DNA from 3 places in the Alcanivorax sediminis genome. Region 2 is predicted to be linked to each of the others. Evidence: predicted binding sites of a transcription regulator. Region 2 holds the regulator's gene; each other region holds the start of a gene.
What was found. The regulator sigma-54, encoded in region 2, starts transcription at its own class of promoters, with help from an activator protein. The targets are predictions, from matches to a motif close to TGGCACNNNNNTTGCTNT.
Positions count from the first base shown of each region.

Region 1: atzF (allophanate hydrolase) is a predicted target of sigma-54. The motif match lies at 2,083-2,100, and genes of this name have one in related genera.
Region 3: GFN93_RS15635 (CmpA/NrtA family ABC transporter substrate-binding protein) is a predicted target of sigma-54. The motif match lies at 4,656-4,673, and genes of this name have one in related genera.

Region 1 covers NZ_WIRE01000001.1:170,394-177,674, reverse strand. The annotation lists gene uca (urea carboxylase) at 1-248, opposite strand, end outside; gene atzF (allophanate hydrolase) at 248-2,041, opposite strand; gene GFN93_RS00765 (patatin-like phospholipase family protein) at 2,387-3,238, shown strand; gene GFN93_RS00760 (hypothetical protein) at 3,318-3,671, opposite strand; gene GFN93_RS00755 (aldo/keto reductase) at 3,671-4,462, opposite strand; gene GFN93_RS00750 (FAD-dependent oxidoreductase) at 4,637-5,830, opposite strand; gene waaA (lipid IV(A) 3-deoxy-D-manno-octulosonic acid transferase) at 5,921-7,189, shown strand.
Region 2 covers NZ_WIRE01000004.1:66,748-74,028, reverse strand. The annotation lists gene lptB (LPS export ABC transporter ATP-binding protein) at 1-434, shown strand, start outside; gene GFN93_RS16900 (RNA polymerase factor sigma-54) at 694-2,154, shown strand; gene hpf (ribosome hibernation-promoting factor, HPF/YfiA family) at 2,197-2,496, shown strand; gene ptsN (PTS IIA-like nitrogen regulatory protein PtsN) at 2,512-2,985, shown strand; gene rapZ (RNase adapter RapZ) at 3,044-3,895, shown strand; gene GFN93_RS16880 (HPr family phosphocarrier protein) at 3,931-4,200, shown strand; gene mgtE (magnesium transporter) at 4,352-5,716, shown strand; gene GFN93_RS16870 (BPSS1780 family membrane protein) at 6,037-6,819, opposite strand; gene pmbA (metalloprotease PmbA) at 6,854-7,281, opposite strand, start outside.
Region 3 covers NZ_WIRE01000002.1:285,494-292,774, forward strand. The annotation lists gene GFN93_RS15620 (hypothetical protein) at 1-1,881, shown strand, start outside; gene GFN93_RS15625 (patatin-like phospholipase family protein) at 1,893-3,146, shown strand; gene GFN93_RS15630 (YbfB/YjiJ family MFS transporter) at 3,161-4,318, opposite strand; gene GFN93_RS15635 (CmpA/NrtA family ABC transporter substrate-binding protein) at 4,842-6,203, shown strand; gene GFN93_RS15640 (ABC transporter permease) at 6,234-7,235, shown strand.

The sequences.
Region 1 (7,281 bases), on a different contig from region 2:
CCGTAGCCGGGGATGATGGCATCCGCTCCGGTAGCTTTGGCGGCCTTGAGAATCAGGTCAGTTTTCAGGTAACTCTCGGCTGCAGTCTGACCGCCCAGCGCCACTGCTTCGTCCGCCGCGCTGACATGCTGGCTGTTGCGATCCGCGTCGGAGTAAACCGCCACGGAGGCAATGCCCATCTGTTTCAGGGTACGGCAGATGCGAACGGCGATCTCACCCCGGTTGGCAATCAGGACTTTCTTCAACATTACAGTGACTCCTTCTTTTTGAGCTCGGCGATGTAATTTCTCCATCCGCCCAGTTCGGTGATGTCGGTGGCGTCATCAATGGCCCAGGGCTCGCAGATGAATCCCTTCACCCAGCGGCCATCCACGGTTTCCAGGCTGCCGATACCCAGTGGTGCAGGGATCAAGCCGACAAAGCTGCCGAAGTGCTCCACCGGCATCTGCCAGAGTTCAATGGGGATGCTGTCACCACCGTCTTTTTCGTTGCGGATCAGGCCCGGCTTGGGCGGCACGGTGTTAGCCAGGGCGTAAAGCCGGTAGCAGGGCGCGGTGTGGGTGGCTTCCAGCAGCACGGCATCACGCTCGGTGAGCTGGCTGTTGAGCGGCATGCCGGTCAGATGGGCGCCCACCACGGCCACGGTGATGGTGTTGTCCGGGGCGCTGAAGGTGTTCTCGGTCGTCGGCAATGTCAGCATCTGGCCGGTGGCACCTGCCTGCCAGGGCAGGTGGTGTTGCCAGCGTCGACCCAGCTCGGCCAGGGCGTGATCGGTCCAGGCACGGCCGACGAGCGTGATGCCGCCGGGCAGGCCGTCCTCACGGAAGCCGCCGGGCAGCGCCAGGGCGCACATGTCCAGCAAGTTGACGAAGTTGGTCCAGGTGCCCAGCTGGCTGTTGAGCGTGATCGGCTCTGCGTTCACCGCTGCGCGCGTATAGATGCCCGGCGTGGTGGGCAGCAGCAGCGCATCGACCTGCGCCATCAGTGTTTCGGACTGGCGCTTGAGTTCGGCCAGTTGATACTGCGCACGGAAACTGTCTGCCGCGGTGAGACTGGCGGCGGGTTCGAGAATGTCGCGAATGACCGGTAACACCGCATCCGGTTGTTCCTGTAGCAGCGCTTCGGTGACGGTAAAGCGTTCTGCCACCCAGGGGCCTTGATAGAGCAGGGCGGCGGCATCCTGCAGCACCATGGTGTCCACGGTGACCAGCTCGGCGATTTCGCTCATGGCGGCCAGGTTGCGCTCCCACAGTGCCTTGGCTTGATCATCGCCAAACCAGGGCAGATCTTTCGGTATCCCGAGTTTGGGGCGAACCGGCAGGCCGGTGCTTTGTAATTTTGGCGCGGGACGGCTGTAGGCGTCGGCCTCGTCAAACTGGCCCAGCAGGCGGTAGAGGGTGTGTGCATCGGACACGTCGAGCGCAAAGATGCTGACACAGTCGAGGGTGCGGCATGCCGGCACGACGCCTTTGGTGCTGATGGCGCCACGGGTCGGTTTGAGCCCGACGGTGTTGGTGAAGGCGGCGGGCACACGGCCAGAACCGGCGGTGTCAGTGCCAAGGGCAAAGGGCACCAGCCCGCTGCTTACGGCCACGGCAGAGCCTGAACTGGATCCGCCGCTGAGGTAGTCCGGGTTGAAGGGGTTGGGCGTTTCGCCGTAGGGCGAGCGGGTGCCGACCAGCCCGGTGGCAAACTGATCCAGGTTGGTCTTGCCGACCACGATGGCGCCGGCTTGGCGTAGCAGGCGAACCGCCGTGGCATCGTGTTCAGGGGTATAAGCGAAAGCGGAGCAGGCGGCGGTGGTGGGCATGCCTGCCACGTCGATGTTGTCCTTCACTGCGAAGGGAACCCCATAGAGCGGAAGCGTTGGATCGTTAAGGGCTTCTGCTTGTTCAACCAGGGAAGACTCATCCAGCAGGTGGATCCACAGGGCACGTTCACTGTCGTGCAGCGCGGTGGCCAGTTGTTTCATCGCCTGCACCGGGGTGAGGTCCCCATTGCGGTAGGCGGCCTGCCATTTTTCGAGAGTCCAGCCGATCATTCGTTAGCACACCTGTTTGTATACAAGTTGGTATGCCTTCTTGTGCAATAGGGATGCCAGACTTTTCAGAACTCGCTAATCACCTGTTTTTACAATAGTTAATGGATTTCATCTTGCGTTGAATGTTGGATTTGCGGGACGGTAAATGCGCCATCCTGATGCGCCTGCGCAGCAACAGTGCAAGCGTAGAGGTCGGGCAGGGCAATGCTGGTGCAGTAACGCGGGGCTATGACATGGCATTGCCGAAATCGATGACGCAGACAAAGTTTATCTATTTCCCGCGACAGTCAGTCTTTGGCAAGGTGATTCAGAAATCAGGTTCTGCAGGAATCGGGAGGAAGAGTCGTGAGTCAGCGAGCGCTGGTAGTGGAGGGTGGTGCCATGCGCGGCATTTTTGCTGCCGGGGTGCTGGATGCCTTTCTGGAGAATGGTTACCAGGATTTTGATTTTGCGGTGGGTGTGTCGGCGGGTTCAACCAACCTGATTGGTTATCTGGCGGGTGATCATGGCCGCAGCCGAAAGATCATTACCGATCACGCTTGTCGCCCCGAGTTCATTAACTGGCAGCGCTTCATGGCCGGTGGTCACCTCTGCGATGTGCTCTGGTTGTGGCATCAGTCCCTCCAGGATGTACCACTGGCGCTGGATCAACACTGGCAACGCAATGTGCCGCTGTGGGTGGTGACTACCTCGGTGGAGGAAGGTAGTCCGCGTTACTTTCAGGCAAGGCCGGAGAATCTCAATGAGATCATGACCGCTTCCTGCTCTATTCCTTTTGCGTACCGGGATTTCCCCCAAGTGGAAGGGCAGGCCATGACCGATGGTGGCCTGGCGGATTCCATTCCGGTTCGCTGGGCCTATGAGCAGGGCGCACGCGAGATCACGGTGGTGCTGTCACGGCATCATGGGTATCGCAAGAAACCCAGTGCCCTGACTCCCTTGATCAAACCCTGGGTGAAAGACATGCCGGGGCTATATGGCGCCATGCTGAAACGTGCAGAGATCTACAACGACTCACTGGCATTCATCGCCAACCCGCCTGAGGATTGCCGGCTGACGGTTATCGCCCCACAGGAAACCTTCCCGGTCAGTCGTCTGACCACCAATGCGAAAAAGTTGGAGCAGGGCTATCAGCAGGGGCATTGGGCGGGGATGCAGGCATTGGGAATGCAGTTGAAACAACTATCCAGTGGGTAATCCGGGGCGAGTAGCGAGAAGCGAGTAACGAGTTGCGAAGATCAGAAGCAACCGCTTCCCGGTTTTGTTTTGACTTTCGTTACTCGCTACTGTCTTTCTTCTCGCATTTCCACGCCCACGCATCCAGCTCAATATGCTCCAGTCCGCGAAATTGGCTTTCCATCATGAACTCGCGGCGATCGCTGATGACGCCCACATTGCCTCCGGCTTTCTTGACGGCTTTCTTGATTTTTTTGGTGGCGTTGTTGTTGATCCAGGCGTCGCTGAAGATCATCCCCTGAAAGGCGTTGCCCGTAGAGATGGACACTTCCCCTTTCTCTTCACAACCCTCCGGTGCATCACGTAGCAACAGGACTTTGTCAGCCTGCGCGAGGGAGGACAGGGCAATCAGGAGAGCGGTAATGGCAAAGCGCATGGCAGTCAGTCCTTTCATTATTGTTCGCCGCAGGCAATGCGGGCCTTGTCCACATTTTCCTGCAGGTGCCCGGGATTGATGGTGCCAGCAATAATACTGCCAACACCGGGGGTGCCAAGGATCTGGTTCAGACTTTCCTGCACCGGGTCGGCAACATCGCCGGCCAGGTGGCCACTGGCAAAGGCTTTCTTGATCAGGATGCCTTTGTGGTGGGCCGCGGCATGCTCGATCACCGGGATCTCTTCGTGATGCTGCAGGTTGTAGGTGACCATGGCGATGTCTGAGTGCTGCAGGGTGGTGATACCGCCCTCTACGGTCTTGGTAGACATGCCGGTGGCACGAATCAATCCGGCTTTCTTCAATTCGTTGAGGGCGTCCAGGGTGCCTTGTTCGATGATGGCCATGTCATTGCCATCAGAGTGGATCAGTACGCAATCAAGGTAATCGGTATTCAGTCGTTTGAGGCTGCGTTCCACGGAGTTGCGAACATGCTCGGGAGAAAAATCGAAATGGCTTTCGCCACTGTCATTATCAAACTCCTCACCGACCTTGGTGACGATGATCCAGTCTTGTCGTTGTGTCAGTAGTTGGCCAAGCCTGGATTCACTGTGGCCATAGGCCGGAGCGGTGTCGATCAGGTTGATGCCCAGATCACGGGCACGGGCAATCAGTTCAACCACGGCCTTGTCTTCAGGAATGGTGAAGCTGCTTGGATATTTGACGCCCTTGTCGCGGCCGATCTTTACCGTGCCAAGGCCAAGAGCGCTGACGGTCAGGCCTGTATTGCCCAATGGGCGCATGAAAGACATGAAGTAGCCTCTGTTCGTTACTTTAACTGCTCAGGGGCAGTGTATGCGGCAGGGGGGAGGTTGAGTCAGTGGTCTGCGAGTCACGAGTTTCAAGTTTCGAAAACCTTGAACCACAATGAAATAGTTCTTCGATACTCGTGCCCCGAAACACTGTCTGCCAACAGTCATGCATAATCAAAAGCAGGTATGCCAGTAGGGCACGCCCAAGGGGGCCTGCTTGAGTTCCGCGGGCACTGTCATGGGCTCGCCCGGCTGCAATCCGTGTTCTTCGACCAGTGCCATGACACGGTCGCCCAGATCCGGGGCCAGTGTCAGTTTGGTAGGCCAGGTAATAATCAGGTTTTTGTCACGGCGTGCATAGGCGTTATCCGGTTTTACCAGGCTCTGCTGTTTCGGTTCGGCTCGCACCACATCCAGCGTGGCCAGTTCTGCGGTGCTGAAATCCAGCCACGGGAACAGCTTGTCCAGTTCAGTGCGTCCCGCGGCCAAATGCTGCTCGTCGCTGCGCTCCACGCCCTGCTCCGCCAGGTCGCCACCCAGATACCAGACCACCTTGCCGTCCGGACAATCATGGGTGGTCACGGTGAGAACCGGCTTGTTGCTGGTGCCGACACAATGAGCGTAAAGACGGTGGCCCAGATCGTGTTTGACCAGCAGCATTTTCAGCGGCCGCAATTGGCTGTGTTCCTCTTCCAGCAAGTGCGCCTTGTGTGCCTGGGCCAGCAGCGCCGGGTTGCCGTTGCCGGCGGCCAGTAGCGTTAGCGAAGGTTCGATACGCACACCGTTGACCGTGGCGCTGGCCAGGCCCTGCTCATTCCATTCAAGACGGTCGTTGGCGGGATCAAAGGCCAGCAGCCGTTCGCGCACCGGCGCACTCAGGGTGGCGATGAGCGATTCGGTATTGATGACCAGATCATCCAGCTTGTAGACATTGCCCTTGAAGGCCTTGTCAGCCAGTGCGGAAGGGAAATCGTTGCGCTTCAGTTTCTCGATGCGCCCGCGCAGCATCTTGCTGGCAAAGAAGTTGGTCATGCGCGAAGCCACTGAGCCGCTGGACCACATATGCTGCGTATCGCTGAGCACCTTCAGGTTGCGCAGGTCCACCGGGTCGTTGCCGGCCATGGCGGCGCGCCAGCGATCGGGCATGGCCGCGATGGACTCCGACTCGCTGGAGAGGCTGCCGCTGAGGGCATACTTGAGGCCGCCATGAATGATGCCCTGGCTGGCCAGGGTCTGGTCGCCGCCGAGGCTCTCCGTTTCCAGCAGCAGGCACTGGTAGCCAGCGGCGTTGAGCCGGTTGATCAGCCACAGGCCGGCGATACCGCCGCCAAAAATCAGCACATCAGGTTTCAGGGTCGTGTTGCTCATGGTCCACCATCGTTGAACAGTGCGGCTATGCTAGCATAGACGGGTCGGACGTCAGGCGTCCGGCGTCCGACGTCCGACACAAGAAGCCCTATGCGAACTTTTTATTCTGCCCTCTGGTACCTGCTCCTGCCTTTCCTGTTCCTGCGCCTGTGGCTGCGTGGACGCAAGGCGCCTGCCTATCGTCAACGCTGGGCCGAGCGCATGGCCTGGGGCTATCGCCGCGATACCTTGCAGAACAGCCTCTGGGTGCATGCGGTTTCAGTAGGGGAAACCCTGGCAGCGGCGCCCCTGATCGAACGGTTGCTGGCGCAGTACCCGGACACCCCCCTGGTGGTGACGACCACAACACCCACCGGGTCGGAGCGGGTGAAGGCCCTGTTTGGTGATCGCGTCACTCATGTCTATTGCCCCTGGGAAGTACCCGGTGCCCTGACTCGTTTCATGACGGCGTTTGATCCGCAGCTGGTGGTGGTGCTGGAAACCGAGCTGTGGCCAAACCTGTGTGCTGCGGTAAAGCGCCACGGTGCCAAATTGATGCTTGTGAACGGGCGCCTGTCGGAAAAAAGTTATCACGGGTACAGCAAGTTGCCCCGGTTGGTGCGACCGATGATGGCGCAGTTTGATGCGCTGGCGGTGCAGACCCCGGTGGAGGCGGAGCGTTATGTGGCACTGGGCGCCTGGCCTGAACGGGTGCATGCCATTGGTAGCGTGAAATTCGATATGACGCTTGATGAGGCATTGCGGGGCAAGGCCGCCGCGTTGCGGGCCGATATGGGCGCGCGTCCGGTTTGGATTGCCGCCAGTACACACCCGGGGGAAGACGAGCCGGTATTGGCGGCGCACCAACAGGTGCTGGCCAGCCAGCCTGATGCCCTGTTGATACTGGTGCCCCGTCACCCCGAGCGCTTCAATGAGGTGGCCAGTCTGATTCGACAGCAGGGGCTGAGCGTGGCCCGGCGCAGTGCGGCGGAATCCCCCGCGGATGTGCAGGTGTATCTTGCCGATACCATGGGCGAATTGCTGATGCTGTTCGGCTCGGCAGACCTGGCGTTTGTGGGGGGCTCGCTGGTCCCGGTGGGTGGCCACAATCTGCTCGAACCCGCAGCGTGGGAAAAGCCTGTGCTGACTGGTCCGCATTTGCACAACTTCACGGCCATTTCGCAACTTCTGCATGACGCCGGCGGGTTGTCGGTGGTGAGCAACGAGAGTGAGCTGGCCGGCACATTGCTGACGCTCCTGGCTGATGATGCAACCTGTCGGCAGCAGGGTCGCGCGGCGGCCGCAGTGGTTGAAGCGAACCGCGGGGCGCTTGATAAGGGGCTGCAATTAATCAGTGAACAGCTAACAGTGAAAAGTTAACAGCGCGCGGGTTGGGGTGGTCGGGCAAAGTGAGGTGCTGGGCCGCGCTTACCGGGTTGGTGGGTAGTTCCAGGGGGCAGATAGCTGCGACA
Region 2 (7,281 bases):
ACATTATGGCGATCCTGGAAACCCGCAAGGAACTCAGCAAGCAGGAACGCCACGAACGCATGGAAAACCTGCTCAAGGAGTTCCATATCACGCATATCCGCGACTCGCTCGGCATGAGCCTGTCCGGGGGGGAGCGTCGCCGCGCAGAAATTGCCCGCGGTCTGGCCACCGACCCGGACTTCATCCTGCTGGATGAACCTTTCGCCGGGGTCGACCCGATTTCCGTGAACGACATCAAGGGCATCATTCGCCACCTCAAAGAGCGCGGCATTGGCGTGCTGATCACTGACCACAACGTGCGCGAAACCCTGGATATTTGCGATACCGCCTATATCGTCAGTGCCGGCCACATCATCGCCTCCGGCGACGCCGACACCATCCTTTCCAACCAGCAGGTGCGGGATGTGTATCTGGGGGCGGACTTCAGACTTTAGAAAGAATTAATAGTTAATAATGAATAACGTCGCGGGACAGGCTCCCCGTTTTGAACCGAAGGAGGCCGCGCCCAAGAGATGGGCGCGGCCTCCACGCTTGAAGCAGCCGAGCTATCTGACCGCGCAGCTATTAATTATTCATTATTAACTATTAACTCACCCCTCCCTACCACACAAGCATCACTGGCACAATTATTGCTAGTAAGACTTTGAAGCTGCTATTCTCAGGTTTTGGGGATCAATCACCAACCTGAGCAGTATGAAGCCCACACTACAATTACAAATCGGCCAGCAGCTGACCATGACGCCTCAGCTGCAGCAGGCCATCCGCCTCCTCCAGCTCTCCACTCTGGATCTACGCCAGGAGATTCAGCAGGCCGTGGAAAGCAATCCGCTGCTTGAGCTGGCTGACGATTTTGGTGACGATGCCCTCCCCGAAGCTGACGAAGAGCGTCAGGATGACGAACTCAATCCCGAGCGCGACGACGCCCTCGAAGAATTCGTGGACAGCGACCCAGGCATAGAAACCGAATGGGACGACGTCTATTCGGGCCAGAGCAGCAGCTCCGCCACCCTTCCTGACGACGCCGATGAATGGCAGCAGCGCCATTCCGTTTCCGGAAGCCTCCAAGACCACTTGCTGTGGCAGCTGAATCTGACCCCCATGAGCGATGTGGATCGCATCATCGCCATGGCCATCATCGAATCGGTAGACGACCGTGGTTACATGACCACGTCCATTGACGATATTGTCGAGATGGTCAACCAGCAAGAAGGCCTGCTTACTGAGGGTGACGAGCTGGAAGCTGATGAAGTGCTGGCAGTGCAGCACCGGCTGCAGCAGTTTGATCCTCTCGGCGTTGCCAGTATCGATCTGGCTGATTGCCTTGCCGTCCAGCTACGCCAACTGCCAGGGGACACCCCCTATCTGTCCCTGGCCATGGAATTACTGAAACACCTTGAGCTGCTGGAAAAGCATGACTATGCCGCCCTGAGAAGGGTGCTCCAGACCAGTGAGCAGGAGCTACTGGATGCCCTTTCGCTAATCCGTACACTCGATCCTGCACCCGGTGAGCAAATTGGCGAGAGCTCCGTAGACTATGCAGTACCAGACGTGATTGTGCGCCAGCACAATGGACGCTGGCAGGTCAGCCTCAATGATGACATCCTGCCCAAGGTGAACCTGCAGCAACAGTATGCCAGCCTTGCCAGGCAGACCTCCGGGGAAGATGGACAATACCTGAAAAACTGCGTGCAAGAAGCCAAGTGGTTCATCAAGAGTCTGCAAAGCCGCCACGACACCCTGCTCAAGGTGGCCACCCGCATTGTTGAAGTGCAGCAGGACTTCTTTGATTATGGCGAAGAAGCCATGAAACCCCTGGTACTCGCCGACATCGCCGAGGCCGTCGAGATGCACGAATCAACCATCAGTCGGGTTACCAACCAGAAATACATGATGACACCCCGCGGCGTCTTTGAGCTGAAATATTTCTTTTCCAGCCACGTGGGAACAGACGGCGGAGGCGAGTGTTCCTCCACCGCTATTCGTGCCATTATTAAGAAGCTGGTCGCCGCCGAGAATCCCCGCAAGCCGCTCAGTGATAACAAACTGGCCAGCTTGCTCAACGATCAGGGAATCAACGTAGCGCGCCGGACCGTTGCCAAGTATCGTGAGGCAATGAGAATACCGTCATCCAGTGCTCGCAAGCGTTTGGTGTAGGGCACGAATGACGGGCCCAACAAGCAGGTAAAGGAGCCAGCCATGCAAATTAATATCAGCGGTCATCACCTGGAAGTTACCGACGCTCTTCGCACTTATGTCGGCGACAAGTTCTCCCGTCTGGAAAGGCACTTCGACCAGATCACCAGCATCCAGGTAATTCTTTCTCCGGAACCGAAGACTCACAAGGCAGAATCCACCATCCATATTTCCGGGGCAGACCTGTTCGCCACCGCTGAAGCCGACGACATGTATGCGGCCATCGACAAACTGACCGACAAACTTGATCGTCAGATCCTCAAGCACAAGGAAAAGACCGTCAGCCACAAGCACGGTCACTAAACCGAAACGACAATTATGCGAGTTCGCGAAATACTCACCGAAGCACGTACCCATAGCGGAGTACAGGCCAGCAGCAAGAAACAGTTGCTGGATCAGGTTGCACAGCTGGCTGCGGCCGGCTGTGACACCCTGAATGAGCAGGAGGTATTCGATGCGCTGGTAGCCCGGGAAAAACTGGGCTCCACCGGCATCGGTGAAGGCATTGCCATTCCTCACTGCCGCCTGGGACACTGCCAACAACCCGTGGGCCTGCTGCTCAAGCTGGACACCCCCATTGATTTTGACGCTGTTGACGGCCGCCCGGTGGATCTGGTGTTTGTTTTGCTGGTTCCCCAGGAAAATCCCGAACAACATCTCAAGACCCTGAGTCACCTGGCTACACTGTTCAACGACGATGACTATCGCAATGAATTGCGAAGCAGCCAGGACACCCACAAGCTTTACCTGACCGCCGTAGAATCCGAGGCAGAACTCCGACTGGCATCATGATCCGCGAAAGTTACATGCAGCCAACAACCAAGCAGCCACGCAGCCCGGTCGCAAACCCATGAAACTGACCATCATCAGCGGCCGTTCCGGCTCCGGCAAAACCACTGCCCTGCAGGCCATGGAGGACCAGGGTTACTACTGCGTGGATAACCTGCCAGTTGGCATGCTGCCTACCCTCACCAGCCAGCTGAATGATGGCGAGGCCCCCATTGAGCGGGTCGCGGTGGGCATTGATGCCCGAAATGTGCCTGCCCAGCTGCAAGCCTTTGACCGTATTCTGGATGCGCTTCACCAGCAGCAGATCGACACTGAAATTGTCTATCTGGATGCAGACGACAACACCCTGCTCAAGCGCTTCAGCGCCACCCGCCGCCGCCACCCGTTGGGCACAGGCGATCGCACCCTGGAAGACGCCATCCAGCATGAACGGGTACTGCTGGCCAACATCCGTCAGCGCGCTGACCTGGTCATCGACAGCAGCAATTACGAAGTCCATAGCCTGCGAAACCAGATCCGTGAACGGGTTGCCCGCCGCCAGAGCAACTTGTCCCTTCAGCTGGAGTCCTTTGGTTTCAAGAACGGCCTGCCCAATGACGCCGATCTGGTCTTTGATGTCCGCGTACTACCCAACCCCCACTGGGATCCAGCCCTGCGGCCACTGACCGGGATGGACCAGCCCATTATCGATTTTCTGCAGCAGCACCAGGCCAGCCACGACATGCTCGATGACATCAGCGGCTTTGTGCAGCGCTGGCTCCCCGCCTTCGCACACAGTGACCGCAGCTACGTCACTGTCGCCATTGGCTGCACCGGTGGACGACATCGCTCTGTCTTCATTGTGGAGCAGCTGGCAAAACGCTTGCGCGAGCAGGGCATTACCCTGCAGGTACGCCACCGCGAAAAACATTAAGCTGCCTACGCTCCCGGCCCAGGAACACCCGACCCATGATTGAAAAACAACTCGACGTGATCAACAAACTGGGGCTGCATGCACGCGCAGCCGCCAAGGTAGTGAGCGTGGCCTCCCGTTATGACAGCCGCATCCATGTGATTCATAACGGCAACCCCATCGATGCGAAAAGTATCATGGGACTTCTGATGCTGGGTGCAGCCAAAGGCAGCCAGGTCACCTTTCAGGTACAGGGCCCCGATGAAGCGGATGCCATGAACGAACTGGAAGACCTGTTTGCCCGGATGTTCGATGAGGGAGAGTAGGATCGTAATTAATAGTTAATAATGAATAGTTAATAACTAAAACCGGTACCCCCCAGACGTCACGACTGTTACTGTTTACAGGCAATGTCGATAGCTGTTTTTGCATTTCCAGCTATTCACTATTAATTATTAACTATTAACTGATTTTCCAATGCCCGCCGATAGCAGCCGCAGCCAGCAACATCTCAAAGCGATCAACCGCGCGCTCGCCAGTGGTACCTACTCACAGGTTCGCCAGCTGATCAACAACCTGCCCGGCGCAGAAGTCGCTCACCTGATTGAGTCTTCCCCGCCCCGCGAGCGGGAGATTCTTTGGCAACTCCTCAACAAGGAGCAGGAAACAGAAGTTCTCCAGTACCTGGGCGAAGAGGTCCGGGTAGAGCTGCTCCGCAACCTCAGCACCGATGAGCTGGTATCGCTGGTTGAAGAACTGGACACCGATGACCTGGCGGATTTGCTGCAGGAACTGCCGGATCACATCACCAGCCAGGTAATGGCCAGCCTGGACGAGCAGAACCGCGAACGTCTCGAACACGTCATGAGCTACCCGGAGGATACCGCCGGCGGGATCATGAATACCGACGTGATCACGGTACGCCCGGAAATCACTTTCGAGGTAGTACAGCGGTACCTGCGCCTGCGAGGCGAGATTCCACGCACCACGGATAACCTGGCCGTCGTCAACCGGAAGAATCAGTTCATCGGGCTTTTGCCTCTCACCAAGGTTCTGATCAGCGACCCGGGCACCACCGTGCGTGAGGCGATGATCACTGATATCCAGTCCATACCTGCGGCCCTGCCGGCTTCCGAGGTAGCCAAAATCTTCGAGCGGCATGACCTGGTGACTGCGCCCGTGATCGATGAGGAAGGCATGCTGGTGGGCCGAATCACCATTGATGACGTGGTAGACGTGATCATGGAAGAAGCCGATCACTCCCTGATGAGTATGGCCGGCCTGGATGACGACGAGGATACGTTCGGCTCCGTGTGGCAAACCGCCCGCCGCCGCGCCCTGTGGCTGGGCATCAACCTGCTCACGGCCATGGCCGCCTCAGCCGTTATCGGCCTGTTTGAAGCCACACTGGAAAAAGTGGTGGCACTGGCCATTCTCATGCCCATCGTTGCCAGCATGGGTGGGATCGCCGGCAGCCAGACCCTGACGCTGGTGATCCGCGCCATGGCATTGGGCCAAATCCAGTCCAATAACACCCGTTACCTGCTGTTCAAGGAACTGTCAGTGGGCGCCATCAACGGCCTGCTTTGGGCGACAGTGATCGGTATTACCGCCGGACTCTGGTTCAACGATCCCAGTATCGGCCTGGTGATTGGCGTCGCCATGGTCATCAACCTGATCATGGCCGCCTGCGCCGGCGCCTTGCTGCCCATGATCATGAAGAAGATGGGAATCGACCCGGCACTGGCTGGTTCCGTGGTACTGACCACCATCACCGACATCGTCGGCTTCATGGCCTTTCTGGGACTGGCCACCATCCTCTACGCCAATTTGCTGGTTTAACAGACGCAACAAGCAGTACGCTTCACGCAACATGCGAAAACCGCACATGCCACCTGCTCACCGGCCCATCCTTAAGGCGTTTCTGGAATCCTTACCTCGCTGAGGCTCGGATCGCCTGCAGGCAGGTTATTCGCTGCGCTCACCCCTTCGGGGCCGCACTCCGTGCGTTACTCCGCTACGCTACGTTCCTACAGCGGCTTCGTTGAATGCAGAAATTCGGAAACTATTCGGGGTTACCCTATCAAATCAAGCGTAGCTCGTAGCTCAAGCAAAAAAGCCGAAAGGGAAACCCTTCCGGCTTTTTTTATGCGCCTGAGGCCTTATTCCGCAAATACCTGTTTGAAGGAAGCGTAGTAGGCTCCTGCCAGCAACGGCATGGCGAACAGCAATCCGAGCATAAGGGGAATGGAGGCCACCATCACCAGCAGTGTTGCCACGATGCCGTAGATCAACAACGGCACAAAGTTTTTCAGGCAGGCCTTGAAGCTGGTAGCAAGCGCTTCACCCGGCCCCTGATTGCCCAGAAACACCAGCGGAATGCTGAAGTAAAACAGCAGGCCAATCCCCACGAACAGCAGGAACATCACGAACACAACCGCAGCGATTGCACCTCCGCTGGCCGCCGAATCAGGCATAATGCCGGATTCCATGGCATTCAGGGTGTCTGCATCGAAACCCAACACCATGAACACGGCAGCCAACGCCACCACAATTACCACGAAATACACCGCCATCTGGATCAGCGCAAGAATCACCAACGGACCGGTCTTCTCCGAAAAGCCCGCAAACAAATCAGCAAATTCGGCACTGCCTTCACTATCAAGACGGTAGAACATTTTCACCAGTCCGGCATACAGCAGCGTCATGATAAACATGCCAGCCAACCAGCCGATAAAGGGAATGAACTGCACGGCCATGTTCAACAGCATGATCACGATCAGGCTGCCAATCACCAGCCCCCAGTTACCTGACAGCATTTCCTTGCCCTGGCCAAACCAACCCATGGCATCGCCCACTGAAATCTTTTTGGGCTCGCCCAGCGTCAGTTCCCCGCCCTGTACTGGCACCGCCACATCCGCGGTCGGCTGTTGGTATGGATTCATTTCAGACATCATGTTCCCCCACAAATGGATAATGTTATCGCCCTGCGATTTTCATGGGTGACAGCAGCAAAGAACCGCAGGCAATGTTGCCACGACGATCCACATCCGTACCGCTCCCCTGAATACCTCTCAGCATATCGCCAAGATGCCCCGCAATCGTAAACTCTTGAAGCGGCTGTTGTATGACACCGTTCTCAAAAAGGAAACCAGTGGCACCACGGGAGTAGTCGCCAGTAACCACATTGACCCCCTGCCCCATTACTTCCGTCACCAGAATACCTTTGCCCGCTTTTGCCATCAGCGCCTCAAGGGATTCACCGGTATCTGTGACATGAAGATTGCGGACGCCGCCGCCATTGCCAGTGGGAGCCATGCCCAGTCTGCGGCCGGCATACAGGCCCAGTGCGAACTGATTGAGAATGCCATCTTCTATAAAGAACTGGGCGCGGGTAGGCAGACCAT
Region 3 (7,281 bases), on a different contig from region 2:
ATGGGCTACTCTCCCGGGATCTTGTTTCCGTTGCCCGAGCTGCTCCCACTGGACGTTCGGGTACCGCGTAGCCACGGTGATGTGAAGCCGGTGGGGGTGGCGGATCTGCTTGTGGTCAAGCAGTTCCTCAAGCGTTATGAAGCCAGGGATATTGCGCATATCGAGAATGTGCTGCAGGGGGAGGGGAAGGAGCGTACCCACCGCCGTCGCAACCAAACCGAAGAGCTGACATTCCGTGAAGTGGAAACCACGACCAGCGAAGAGCGCGAGCTGGAATCCACGGACCGTTTTGAAATGGCCCGGGAAAGTAGTGAAACAATCCAGGAGGATGCCAAGCTCAAAGCCGGGATGAGCATCACGGCCAAGTACGGCCCAGCAGTGGAGTTTTCTGCCAGTGTGGAAGGCTCTTACTCTCGTTCCAAAACGGAAGTGACCAAATCGGCATCCACTTTTTCCAAGGAAGTCACGCAGCGTAGTTCAAAGAAAATTGCCGAACGGGTGCTTGAGCGCGAGTCGCGCAAGATCACCACGGAAGTGGAAGAAACCAATAAGCATACACTCGACAACACGGGTGGCGATGGGCATGTCCGGGGCATCTACCAGTGGATAGAGAAGGTATATGAAGCGCAGATGTTCAACTATGGCCTGCGTACCATGTTTGATTTCATGGTGCCGGAGCCGGGCGCATTCTTGCTTGAGGCCCTGCGTCGTGCTCATGTCAGTGCGACGGAGCTGGTCAAGCCCATGCCTTTCAACATCCGGCCGGATCAGCTCACGGAGTTCAACTATCACTCCTGGGTGGCCGCCTACCATGCCACCGACGTGACGCCCCCGCCGGAGCCGTATATCACCAAGTCGCATGACTACAATGCTGGTGGCGGCGACGACAAGACTGACTACAACCATTCCAGCCAGATTCAGATTGATGAAGGCTACCGTGCCATTTACGCCACGGTAGGCGTGGTGGGCAATACCTGGTCTGAGAATGCCGATGTGGATGTTGTGGTAGGGCAGCGTGGCAACCGTATTTCCAATGCGGGTATTCGGGTTTGGCACACCTCTCTGGATAACGAGGTGCTGGCGATCCCTATCGCCATCAACAGTTTTGATCACTCTGATCTGGCGATTGCGATTGAGGTGAAATGCCAGCGTACCGACCGGGCCATGGCCAAGTGGCGCCATGAAACCCATGCAAAACTCACCACCGCCTACCTGGCTCGACTTGCCGAATATGAAGAGAAGCTGGCAGCGCTGAAAGCTGAAGCGGGCATTGTGATTGAAGGTAAAAGCCCGGCGTTGAATCAGGAAATCATGGTGGATGAACTGAAGAAAGCCTGCATCAGCATCATGACAGAACAGCACTACGAGCTTTTCAATGCGATTGAGGCGGGCAGCAATGGCATGCCCCAGGTCAATTTGTGGGAGAACGAAGCGGAAGGCCCGTATGTACGCTTTTTCGAGCAGGCATTTGAATGGGAGCAGATGACCTGGCTGACCTACCCCTACTTCTGGGGTCGTAAATCCCAGTGGAGTGATCGCATTGCCATGGAAGATGCGGACCCGCTGTTCAATCAGTTCATGAAGGCGGGCTATTGCCGGGTGGTGGTGCCGTTGCGTCCTGGCTTCGAAGGAGCGGTGGACCATTTCATGAACTTTGGTGAGCCCTGGATGGGTGGGCCCCTGCCAGCGGTGACCAGTGATCTTTATCTGCCCATTGCCGAGGAGATTGCCGAGCGTTTGGGACGCCCCGGGGAAGAGATTCCGGAAGGCGAGCCCTGGGAGGTGCGGTTTCCCACAAGCCTGGTGCGTCTGCGTGATGATGGCAGCTTGCCAGCCTGGGAAAAGGATGAGGAAGGAAACTGGCTACCGGTTGACGGCTAACGGGGGCTGGCATGCAGATTTCCAGACCACAGGATGTGGAGTACCTGGCGCTGGAAGGTGGCGGTGGCAAAGGGGTGACTTACCTCGGTGCCATCCGTGCGCTGGAGAGCATGGGGGTACTCCCCATCGACATCAACCGTCCGGGTCAGAACCAGATCAAGGGTATCAGTGGTGCTTCGGCAGGTGCTATTACGGCCCTGATGTTGGCGATGGGGCTCGATTCCAATGAGCTGCAACGCATCCTCAGCAATGCGTCCACATTTACAGGATTTTTTGACGGCCCGAATCCAGGGTTCTATCGCACCATCGACAGCCGAAATCAGCCACAGATGAAAACCGATGCGCCTGCAGGCGCATCGGTGGCGAGCTTTCTCACTGCCCGGCAGCAAAGCATTTCTGGGTGGTCGCAACTGGCGGGAATGTTTGGTGCCCTGGTGAGTAGCGGCGCTTTTGGCCCTACCAGCGATCCGATGGTGCGCCAGCTCGCTCAGCATCCTCAGGGATACCTCTATAATCTGGTGTTTGACCGCGGCCTGTTTCCAGGCTTTGCACCACGACGTTTCCTCAGTGGAGCGGTGGCGGGGTACCTGTCCCAGCGTATTCTTCAGAGCACGGGAGGGGTGATTGTCTCTGGAGCCGGTGCGTTAAACTTCCGCCAGTTTTTCCAGCTCACCGGTGTAGATCTGGTCATTACCGGTGCCAATATCACCCGCCATCGTCCTGCGGTGTTCTCGAAACGTCACACGCCGGATTTTCCTGTGGCCGAGGCGGTGGGCATTTCCATGAACCTGCCGCTCATCTTCAAGCCGGTGAAGGTAGAGGCCAATGTTCCCACCGGGCAGTACAACCAGAATGCGGATGACTATCACGGCCTGTGGGTAGACGGTGGCATCCTCAATAATTTTCCACTGCATGCGTTCGATCACCTGTCGCCACAGGTGTCTTCCCGGTACCCGGCGTTGCGGCCCCTGAACCCCAACATGCTCGGGTTGCGTCTTACGGAAGGGCCTCCCGGTCATGGAGGCACTTCATCGACTACGGGCACGTTCTCGGTATTGCTGGAGCATCTGGGCAATATCGTGAATACGGTGCTTTATCCGTCGGAACAGGGGCAGATTCGAACAACCGAAGAGGAAGACCAGAGTATCGATCTCTATACCTATGATCTGGAGACAACGAACTTTGCGCCATCACAGTCACAGAGCGCGACGCCGATCCGGGAGGCGGAACGGGCGGTGCAGCGATATTTCGGGCAAACCCCCTAAATCCGTGAGTGGCGCTACTGGAACCGGACCTTTGCCAGAGGCAACAACAATAGTGCCGCGCCCACCAGCGCCGCCGCTGCGCCAAGCAAGCCCGGCGCAAAGCTGCCGCTGCTTTCCAGCATTCTTGCCGTGACCACCGGCCCCAGTATTTGCCCCACACCATAACAGGCGGTGAGCGCACCCAATGCCATGCTGGCGGCGTGGGGGGCCAGCTGGCGGCCGCAGTACATGCTCAGCGCGACCACAGCGGTGAAGGTGCCGCCTACCAGCAGGCCGCTGGCGACCAGCCCGGTGAGGCCGGGTAGCCAGGCCGGGGCACTGACGCCCATGGCTTGCACCACCAGCGCCATCATCAACGCGTTGCGCTCGCCGGTACGGCTGGCCAGTTTGCCCCACAGCAGGTTGGCAGGGACGGCGGCCAGGCCAACGGCCAGCCAGGTATAGAAGGCGGCGTTGTCCAGGTTCGGTAGCTGTTGCTTGGCAATCACGGGCAGGTAGGTGGTGCTGGTGATATAGCCGAAGCCGGCCAGGGAATAACTGGCAATGAGAAAGCCCATTGCCTTGCGGTTCACCGGGACGCGGGTATGGGCGTGTTCGCGAGCATGGGGCAGGGCGGGGATCACACGCAGGAAGGCCATCAGCAGCAGGGCCAGGCTGCCGCAGGCAAACCACATCAGCGGGTAGCTGCCCTGCAGGCGCTCGATCAACGCCACGGTGAGCGCGGCGATGCTGATGCCAAGGCCGATGCCGGCGTAATGGATATTGCCCAGCCGGGCGCGCAGGTGGTTGGGCAGTGCACCCAGCACCAAGGCGGAGCCGTTGACCATGATGATGGCGCTGGCGATGCCGGCCAGGAACCGGTTGATAGCCCAGGGAATAAAGGTGCTGCTCAATGCCATAAGCAGGCTGGTGATGACGCTGATCCACAGCGCGGACCAGAAAGCGGTGCGGGCGCGATGGGCGGGAACGGCCATGGCGAGCATGGCGCCAAGCAGGTAGCCACCGTAGTTGATGGCAGCGAGATACCCACCGGTGACCGCAGTAAGGGGGGTATCGGCAATCATGTCCGGTAGGGCGGGGGTAAACAGGAAGCGCCCAATCCCCAGCGCGATGACCAGACTAAAGGCGCCAGCGAGGGCAATGCGAAGGGCGTCTTTGTCGTGTTGGGCCATGCCGGATTCTCAGGTAGGTAACTTCAAATAATGTCGCGCTGTGGCGTTGCGCAGCCTATCAGGTTACGCGCTATTGCTCTGCCTGTTTCGAATGATGTTCATTATTTCCCGCAGTGATAATTAGCCATTGGTCGCCCGCGGTGCGCGGTTTTTTCACCATGCTGGCGCAAAATCGGGGCTCTGCCGGGTGTGGTCGGCTTTGCAGCATAACAGTGATGCATTTTGGTGATCACGAAATGATTCAGAACAGTGCCTGCTGTGCAATTTATGGGCGTGCTTACCTTGAGTGAGGAATGTGTGAATAGTTAACTTGCTGAAAAAGCTGCGTTTTTAAAGTTGGCACAGCAATTGCCTTAGTCATGGCATCGCAGCAACAGCGCTGTGACCAAATTACTTCTTCGTGATCAATGGCGATCACGACAAGATTCGAGCAAAGGCGCTCAAGGAAACTGGTCAACGATGACCGGGTTCCCTGAGCGCTTTTTTTATGCCTGCGGGATAGCGGGCGAATGAGGGAAGACTGATGAAAAAGTTTATTCGCACAGCAATTACTGCATTGACGGTAGGGCTCTCGGCTAGCGCCATGGCGGACGACTCTGTGGGCTGGCCGGAGAAGGCTGACCTCAAGTTTGGCTTTATCAAGCTGACGGATATGGCGCCGCTCGCCGTGGCTTATGAGAAAGGGTACTTCGAAGAGGAAGGCCTGTTTGTGACCCTGGAAGCCCAGGCGAACTGGAAAGTATTGCTGGACCGGGTGATTGACGGTCAGCTGGATGGCGCGCACATGCTGGCAGGCCAGCCGCTGGGCGCCACCATCGGGTACGGCACGGAAGCGCACATCATTACCGCATTCAGCATGGACCTGAACGGCAACGGCATCACCGTTTCCAACGCGGTATGGGAAGAAATGAAGAAAAATATTCCCAGCGAAAACGGCAAGCCGGTGCACCCGATCAAGGCGGATGCGTTGAAGCCGGTGGTGGAAAAATACAAGGCCGAAGGCAAGCCCTTCAACATGGGCATGGTGTTCCCGGTATCTACCCACAATTATGAACTGCGTTACTGGCTGGCTGCCGGTGGCCTGAACCCGGGTTACTACGCGCCACACAAAGGCGATACCAGTGGCCAGCTACAGGCTGACGTACTGCTGTCCGTGACTCCGCCGCCGCAAATGCCGGCCACTCTGGAAGCGGGCACCATCTATGGCTACTGCGTGGGTGAGCCCTGGAACCAGCAGGCGGTTTTCAAGGGGATTGGTGTACCGGTCATCACCGACTACGAAATCTGGAGAAACAACCCGGAAAAAGTGTTCGGTGTGAGCAAGGGCTGGGCTGACAAATATCCCAACACGCACATTCGTGTGGTGAAGGCGATGATCCGTGCGGCCAAGTGGCTGGATGAGAACAATAACGCCAACCGTCCTGAAGCGGTGAAGATCCTGTCGCAGCCGAACTATGTAGGTGCGGACTACGATGTGATCGCCAATTCCATGACGGGTACCTTCGAGTACGAAAAAGGCGACAAGCGTGAGGTGCCGGACTTCAACGTGTTCTTCCGCTACAACGCGACCTATCCCTATTACTCCGATGCCATCTGGTACCTGACCCAGATGCGTCGTTGGGGTCAGATCAGCGATACCAAGCCGGATAGCTGGTACATGGATATTGCCAAGAAAGTGTATCGCCCGGACATCTATGCCGTGGCGGCCAAGGCGCTGATCGAAGAAGGCAAGATCGGTGCAGACGAATTCCCGGACTTTGCTACCGAGACGGGTTACAAGCCGCCGCAGAAGGGCTTCATCGACAACATTACCTATGACGGTCGCAAGCCCAATGAATACCTGGCGAAGTTCCCGATTGGTCTGAAAGACGGCGACAAGCTGTAAGACGCTGACGTCGAGCGAGGAGAAGCAATCATGGTGACTCTGACATTCCCAACCTGGATGGAACCTTACCGCGCCCTGGCCACCGGCAAGATGTCCGGTGAGCAGTGGCAAGCCCTGCTGCGCCAATTGATCTGGCCGGTAATGGGTGTGGCGATCTTCCTGCTGCTTTGGCAACTGGCTGCCCAGCGTATCGACACTTCGCTGGGGCAGTTCCCGGGGCCGGCGGATGTCTGGGAGCAGGCGGGTTCCCTGGTGGATGAACACCAGGCATCCCGTGCCAAGGAAGCGGCGTTTCATGAACGCCAGGAGAAGTACATTGCTTCCCGGTTGCAGCAGCAGCCCGAGTGGGAACCGGTCTATCGGGAGTACACCGGTGCGCCGACGTTCTTTGATCAGATTGGCACCAGTCTGATCACGGTCATGAGTGGCTTCCTGTTGGCGTCCATGATTGCGATTCCCCTCGGCATTGTGATCGGCCTGAGCAGTACCGCCCACGCGGCCATGAATCCTCTGATTCAGTTGTTCAAGCCGGTCTCTCCGCTTGCCTGGTTGCCGCTGGTGACCATGGTGGTGAGTGCGGTTTATGTGACGGACGATCCGTTGGTGGCCAAGTCATTCCTGACCTCCATGTTCACCGTGACGCTGTGTTGCCTGTGGCCGACATTGATGAATACCTCTGTAGGAGTGACGTCTGTTAGCCAGGATCTGACCAATGTCTCAAAGGTGCTGCGGCTGAATGCATGGAGCCACATTCGCAAGATCGTATTGCCCTCGGCGCTACCGATGATGTTCACCGGTCTGCGTTTGAGTCTGGGCATTGCCTGGATGGTATTGATCGCCGCCGAGATGCTGGCGCAAAACCCGGGGCTGGGGAAATTCGTCTGGGATGAATTCCAGAACGGTAGCTCCCAGTCATTGGGCCGGATCATGGTTGCCGTGATTGTGATTGGCCTGATTGGTTTCCTGCTGGATCGCCTGATGCTGATGCTGCAGCGCGCTCTGGTGTGGGACAAGTCTTCTGTACAGCGCTAACTATGATCCCTGTACAGCTGCATGCTTCAAACCACGCTGAGCACAC